DNA from 3 places in the Micromonospora sp. NPDC047756 genome. Region 1 is predicted to be linked to each of the others. Evidence: riboswitches for the same ligand, from Rfam matches in the RefSeq annotation. Region 1 holds a riboswitch; each other region holds the start of a gene.
What was found. A riboswitch is a leader RNA that binds a small molecule or an ion and turns the genes downstream of it on or off. The one in region 1 is predicted to bind S-adenosylmethionine.

Region 2: another riboswitch for S-adenosylmethionine. It lies ahead of ACZ6NZ_RS15415 (aminotransferase class V-fold PLP-dependent enzyme); the one in region 1 lies ahead of ACZ6NZ_RS11290 (ABC transporter substrate-binding protein).
Region 3: another riboswitch for S-adenosylmethionine. It lies ahead of thrC (threonine synthase); the one in region 1 lies ahead of ACZ6NZ_RS11290 (ABC transporter substrate-binding protein).

Annotation. Positions count from the first base shown of each region.
Region 1 is NZ_JBVJGQ010000003.1:410,810-413,053, reverse strand. Features, by position in the region: gene ACZ6NZ_RS11295 (amino acid ABC transporter permease) at 1-11, opposite strand, end outside; gene ACZ6NZ_RS11290 (ABC transporter substrate-binding protein) at 51-911, opposite strand; SAM riboswitch class IV at 1,185-1,296, opposite strand; gene ACZ6NZ_RS11285 (amino acid transporter) at 1,383-2,244, opposite strand, start outside.
Region 2 is NZ_JBVJGQ010000004.1:474,345-476,588, forward strand. Features, by position in the region: gene ACZ6NZ_RS15410 (PrsW family intramembrane metalloprotease) at 1-1,100, opposite strand, end outside; SAM riboswitch class IV at 1,124-1,244, shown strand; gene ACZ6NZ_RS15415 (aminotransferase class V-fold PLP-dependent enzyme) at 1,291-2,244, shown strand, end outside.
Region 3 is NZ_JBVJGQ010000004.1:495,629-497,872, reverse strand. Features, by position in the region: gene ACZ6NZ_RS15500 (DMT family transporter) at 1-936, shown strand, start outside; SAM riboswitch class I at 1,005-1,140, shown strand; gene thrC (threonine synthase) at 1,151-2,244, shown strand, end outside.

The DNA.
Region 1 (2,244 bases):
AACGGATCCATCGGTTGCTCCTCCTACCGCCCCGCTCGCTCGTCACCGGCTCAGGACGCGGCCGACGCGGACGCCGACGGCGCGACCTTGACCGCGCCGCTGCCCGGGGCGAAGTCCGCCGGGATCGGCCGGCCCGGGTAGTACTGGGCCTGCAACCGGTTCCAGGTGCCGTCGGCGATGACCTCGTCGAGCGCCTTGTTGAGCGCCTCGCGCAGCTTGTCGTTGCCCTTGGCCACCGCGTACGCGGTCGGTGCCGGGCTGAGCTGCTTGGCCGCCACGGTGATCTTGCCCTTGCTGTCGGCGGCCGACTTCTCGCCGATCTCCGCCGGGGCGATCCAGGCGTCGGCGGTGCCCGCCTTGAGCTGGTTGATCGCGCCGTTGTAGTCCGGCACCCGCACCGGGTTGAGCTGCTTGCCGGTGGCGTAGTCGTCCTGGACGGTGCCCTGCACCACCACGACCCGCTTGCCGGCGAGCTGGTCGAAGCCGGTGATCGGCGAGCCGGCCGGGACGTCCAGGCCGAAGTAGCCGAAGTCGTAGCCGTTGCCGAAGTCGACGGTCTTCTTGCGGGCCTCGGTGATGGTGATCGAGGAGCTGCCCACGTCGAACTTACGGTTGTTGACCTGGCTGAGCAGCGCGGAGAAGTCGGTGCCGACGAACTCGACCTTGAGGGAGAGCTTGCCGGCCACGGCGGTGAGCAGGTCGTTGTCGAAGCCGGTGAACTTGCCGTCCTCGAGGTACACGTTCGGCGGCGCGTCGGTCAGCGTTCCGGCGCGCAGCACGCCCGACTGGGCCAGGCCGTACGGGTTGGCGTCGGAGGAGTCGTCGTCTCCGCAGGCGGTGAGGGCGGTGGCGGCGAGGATCGTGACCGCGCTCAGGGCGGCGGCGCGGGTCAGGGCAGGAAGGAATCGCACTGGTGTCTCCGAAGGGTGGTGTCTCGGCGCGCACGGACGTACGCCACCGACGGCGCGCCCGATGGGCGTACCGGTGGGAGAGGAGCTCGGGAAGGTGGTGCTAGAGCGCGGTGCCGCGACGACAGGCGGCGCTGCACATTCGCATCATGTCCAGGTGCCGTCGCCGGATCAGTACGGGCGAGGGGCGACCGGTGCGGGTGTCCGCGACGTCGGTCGGTCCGGTGGTGCCGAGGATGCGCATGGTTCTCCCGGGTCTGTGCTGACCTGGGTGCCAGGCCACGCTTGCACCGACGTCCTGCCGGTGCCTGGTCTTCACCCGGGGCACCCCACCGCGGAGGAGGGTTGCCGGCCAGCGAGCCGGGGCTTCGCGCTGGCGCTCATGACCTGCGCCGAGGCTAGCAGCAGGAACGGGTGGATCGTCCAGTCGGTATGACCACGCTCACTGTGCGCGATGGGCTGTCAACTCGCAGGTCAGCCGGCATGGACGTGCGGTCGACGGTGCGGGTCGCGCTCCTGGCGGCGCAGGATCTCCCGGGTCACCGAGGCGATGGCGCCCTGTCCGAAGGCCAGGTAGCGCAGGAAGTTGCGGGTCGGGCCACCCTCGGACCACTCGAAGTAGATGTGGGGGCGCCGACGGCTGCGGTCGCGGATCTCCAGCAACAGGGCGGCGAGCGCGGTGGGCACCGACGAGCTGGCCAGGCTGAGCACCGGGAAACGGCCGTCGACCACCCCACCGCGGACCAGCAGCTCGGTCTCGAAGTCGGACGGGTCGGTGACCGTGACCTCGACGAAGATGACGTCGCTGTCGTCGGGAAAGTCGTTGTCCGCCATGGTCTGCGCCAGCTTGGCGCGGTACTCCGCCTCGTCGCGCCGGTCGGGTTCGTGCGCGACGAGGCGGATCCGTCGTCCGGCGCGTTCGTCGATCATCCGCGTCGCGGTGTGGTCCAGCTCGACGTGGTCGACGCGCAGCTCGTAGGCCCGCATCAGCCGGGACAGCACCGACACCAGGATGATCCCGCCGATGAAACAGGCCGCGATCTTCACACCGTCCGGGCGTTCCACCACGTTCGCCACGGTGGTGTAGACGAAGATCAACGTGATGACGCCGAAGGCGATGGTGCGGCCGCGCTGACGCTGCCGGCGCGCAGCGAGCGTCACCGCCGTCGCGGCCGAGGTGATCAACACCAGGACCCCGGTGGCGTACGCGCCGCCCTGCGCGTCCACGCTGGCCTCGAAGACGATCGTGATCAGAAACGCCACGGCGGTGAAGACCAGCACGAGCGGCCGGACGGCTCGCGCCCAGGTCGGCGCCATGCCGTACCGGGGCAGGTAG
Region 2 (2,244 bases), on a different contig from region 1:
ACCCGTCGCGCCCAACTCCGGGCCGCGTGCCGCCGGCCGAGACTGCTCAGGGCGGCCACCTCGGGCGGGCTGAGCCAGCCGGCGCGTACGTAGTCGGGCAGGACCCGCTCGGTGAGCCGCCCCTCCCAGGCGCGCAGCCACAGCGCCAGTCCCACGGTGCCGAAGAAGACCGGCACCATGAGACCCAGGAAGCCGTACAGCATGATGATGGCCTCGCCGGTGGCCTGGGTCAGCGTGGGCAGCAGGTTCCACGTGCCGTGCAGCATCATCGCCAGCAGCAGACCGGCGATCGGCGCGAGCACCCGGATGCGCCGGTCCGCCGTCCGGGAGGCGATACCCAACCCCACACCGGTCATCGAGGTGAAGAGGGGGTGGGCGAACCCGAACAGCAGGATCCGCAGGATGAAGATCGCGATGACCTGCTGGATGCCGGTGGCCGGGCCGTACCGGTCGGCACCGGACGCGTAGCCCAACCCACCCAGGTAGAGGATGTTCTCCACCATCGCGAAGCCGACCGCGGCGAGCCCGCAGTAGACCAGGCCGTCGGTGATCCCCGACCACTCGCGGCGGCGGAACACCAGCAGCAGGATCGGGCCCAACGCCTTGGTCAGCTCTTCGATGAACGGTGCCACCAGCACCCCGGTGAGCGCCGACGGCAGGCCCCAGTCGTCGAAGCGGTTGGCCGCGAAGTCGTTCACGGTGAGCGAGGCGGCGGTGGAGACGAACGCCCCCCAGGCGAAACAGAAGATCAGATACTTCAACGGCTCCGGTTCGTAGCGGTCCAGCCAGAGGAAGCAACCGACCAGCACCGGCACCGGCAGAATGGCGGCGACCACCCCGATCAGCAGGGCCTGCACACCGAGCGACTGGCCGAGCGTGAAGACCATGAAGACCGCGCACGCCGCGATCAACAGCACCACCCCGGCCAGCACCAGGAACCGCCGCCAGCCCAGTCGGCGCAGCGGCATCCGCGGCGTCTTGCCCGTGGGCGGGCCGGCGGGCGCGGGCGGTGCGGCGGGCGCAGGCGGCAGCGGTGAACCGGGCGGGGTGTCGGCCATGCGGTCAGCGTAGCCATCCACCGCCGGCTGGTTCGGCCGCATCGGTAGCCGCTATGCTGCCGGCAGGTCACGAGCGCCAGCGTCAAGCCCCGGCTTGCTGGCCGGCAACCCTCGTCGAGTTCGCGGTGGGGTGCCCCGGGTGATGACCGGGCCCAGCCCGATCGGTGTGCTGGGCAAGCGCGGACCCCGTCCCGATGTCGCACCCGGGGTCCCTGACCCCGGAGGTTCCGGCGTGTCCGTCACTCTCGTCCCCTCGCTGCCCAGCCTGCCCACCGTGCCGTCCACGTCGCTCGACGTCCTCGGCGTGCCCGGCGAGATCAACCTGGACTACGCGGCCAGTGCGCCGTGCGCGCGGGCCGCCGCCGACGCGGTGGCCGAGCTGCTGCCCTGGTACGCCAGCGTGCATCGCGGAGCGGGAGCGCTGTCGCGGCGCTGCACCCTCGCGTACGAGCAGGCCCGGCAGACCATCGGCGACTTCTTCGGCGCTCGCGCCGACGATCATGTGATTTTCACCCGCAACACCACCGACGCGCTCAACCTGCTGGCACGGGCCGTGCCGGCCGGCACCACCGTGGTCACGTTCGCTGGCGAACACCACGCCAACCTGCTGCCCTGGCCGCGCGGGTCGGTGCGGCTGCCGGTGCCCAGCGACCCCGACGGGGCGGTTCGTGATCTCGCCGCCGCCCTCACCGAGCTGCGTCGGGGCAGCAGCCCGGCGTTGCCGGTGCTGGTCGCGGTGACCGGTGCGAGCAACGTGACCGGTGAGCGGTGGCCGGTCGCCGAGCTGGCGCGGGTGGCGCACCGGCACGGTGCTCGGATAGCGCTCGACGCCGCGCAGCTCGCCCCGCACGCCCCGGTCGATCTGCTGGCGCTGGACGTCGACTATCTGGCCGTGTCCGGCCACAAGCTGTACGCGCCGTTCGGCGCGGGCGTGCTGATCGGTCGCGCCGACTGGCTGGACGCCGCCCCGCCCTACCTGGCCGGCGGTGGCGCCACCAGCCACGTCGGGCCGGCCACCCACGACGTGACCTGGGCGACCGGCCCGGCCCGACACGAGGGCGGCACCCCGAACCTGCTCGGAGCGGTCGCGCTGGCGGCGGTGTGCAGGGCGCTCGACGAGGCGGACCGGAGCGCGCTGGCCGCCCACGAGCAGGCCCTGCTGGCCCGGCTGCGGAGCGGCCTCGCC
Region 3 (2,244 bases), on a different contig from region 1:
CTGGTCGCCGTGCTGGGCTGGGGCGTGATGTTCCCGATCCTGGCCAGCGCGCTTCACCGGGTCGACCCGCTCAACCTGACCACCGCGCGCTACCTGCTGGCCGCCGTCGTCCTGGTCGCCATCCTGCTGCTGCGCGAGGGCGTCGGCGCGCTGGGTCACGGCGGCCGGGCGCTGGAGGTGGTGGTGCTCGGAGTGGTCGGCTTCGCGGGCTTCAACCTGCTCACCAACCTGGCGCTGGAACACGCCGCCCCGCAGCAGATCTCCCTCTTCGTGGCCACCACCCCGGTGATCACCCAGCTGGTCCGCTGGGCTCGCGACGGCGTACGCCCGAAGCCGCTCCTGCTGGCACTCTCCCTGGTGGCGCTCCTCGGCGTCGGTCTGGTGATCACGCGCGGGAGCCTGGCCGGGCTCGGCCAGTTCGGCCTGGGTGGGCTCATGATGATCGGCGCGGTGCTGGGTTGGGGCATCTACACCCACGGTGCCAGCCGGTTCGGCGAGTGGTCGCCGCTGCGCTTCACCACACTGACCGCGCTCGCCGGCACGGCCGCCATGCTCGTCCTGAGCGTCGGCGCCGACGCCGTCGGCTGGCAGCACGCGCCGGCCGCCGCCGACCTCGTGGCGGTCGCTCCGCAACTGTCGTACGCCGTGCTGGTGGGTGCCGTGATCGCGGTCCTGGCCTGGAACACCGGCGTGCAGCGACTCGGCGCCGCCAACGCCGCGCTGTTCATGAACCTGGTTCCGGTGACGACGTTCGCGGTGCAGATCGCCCGCGGCTACCGCCCGGAGCCCGTCGAACTGGTCGGGGCCGCCATCACGATCGCCGCCCTGATCGCCGCGAACCTCGCCGCCCGGCCCCGGGCCGCGGCGCTGCCCCAGACGAGCGCGGTGACGGACCCGATCGCGGTGACCGACCCCGTCGCGGTCAGTTTCCGCTGACCCAATACCTGGGATCAGTGGTAGCAGCGGCCGACAGCGTTGTCCTAGACTCGACGGCACAACTGAATACCTCATCCAGAGGGGCTGAGGGATACGGCCCGACGACGCCCCGGCAACCACCCCGCGCGCTCACCGCTGAGCGACCCGCGGGGCAGGTGCCAATTCCGTCCCCGCCGCACCGTGCGATGCGGGGAAAGATGAGAGGACCCTCGACATGACGTCGACGCTCGTCGCCTCCGGCATCGACACCGCTGCCAGCCCCGCCCGCGCCCTGGTCTGCCGTGCCTGTTCGGCCCGCTACCCGCTCGCCGCCCAGCACGCCTGTTACGAGTGTTTCGGCCCGCTGGAGGTCGACTACGACACCGCCGCGCTGGCCACCGTCACCCGCGAGCAGATCGAGGCCGGCCCGAACAACATCTGGCGGTACGCCGCCCTGCTCCCCGCCGGACAGGACCCGGCCAGCCGGGTCACCCTCGACCCGGGCCTGACCCCACTGGTGGCGGCCCCGCACCTCGCCGCCGAGTTGGGCATCACCGCGCCGCTCTGGGTCAAGGACGACAGTGCCAACCCGACCCACTCGTTCAAGGACCGGGTCGTCTCGGTGGCGCTCACCGCCGCCAAGGCCCTCGGCTTCAGCCGGTTCGCCTGCGCGTCGACCGGCAACCTGGCCAACTCGGTGGCCGCCCACGCGGCCCGCGCCGGGGTGCCCTCGGTGGTCTTCATCCCCAGCGACCTGGAGCAGGGCAAGGTCATCACCACCGCCGTCTACGGCGGCGAACTGGTCGCCATCGACGGTTCGTACGACGATGTCAACCGGCTCTGCGGTGAGCTGGTGGAGACCGACGAGTTCGAGGACACGGCGTTCGTCAACGTGAACGTCCGGCCGTACTACGCGGAGGGCTCCAAGACGCTCGGCTACGAGGTGGCCGAGCAGCTCGGCTGGCGGATCCCGGCGCAGGTGGTCATCCCGATGGCCAGCGGCGAGCTGCTCACCAAGATTGACAAGGCGTTCTCCGAGCTGGTGGAGATCGGCCTGGTCGAGGCGCCCGCCGACGGCTGGAAGGTCTTCGGGGCGCAGTCCGCCGGCTGCAACCCGATCGCCGTCGCGCTGCACGGTGAGACCGACACGATCGTCCCGGTCAAGCCCACGGGCATCGCCAAGTCACTCAACATCGGCGACCCGGCAGCCGGCCTCTACGCCCTGGAGGCGGTCCGCCGCACCGGCGGCTGGATGGAGTACGTGGACGACGACGAGATCCGCGCGGGCATCCGCGATCTGGCCCGTACCACCGGGGTCTTCGCGGAGAC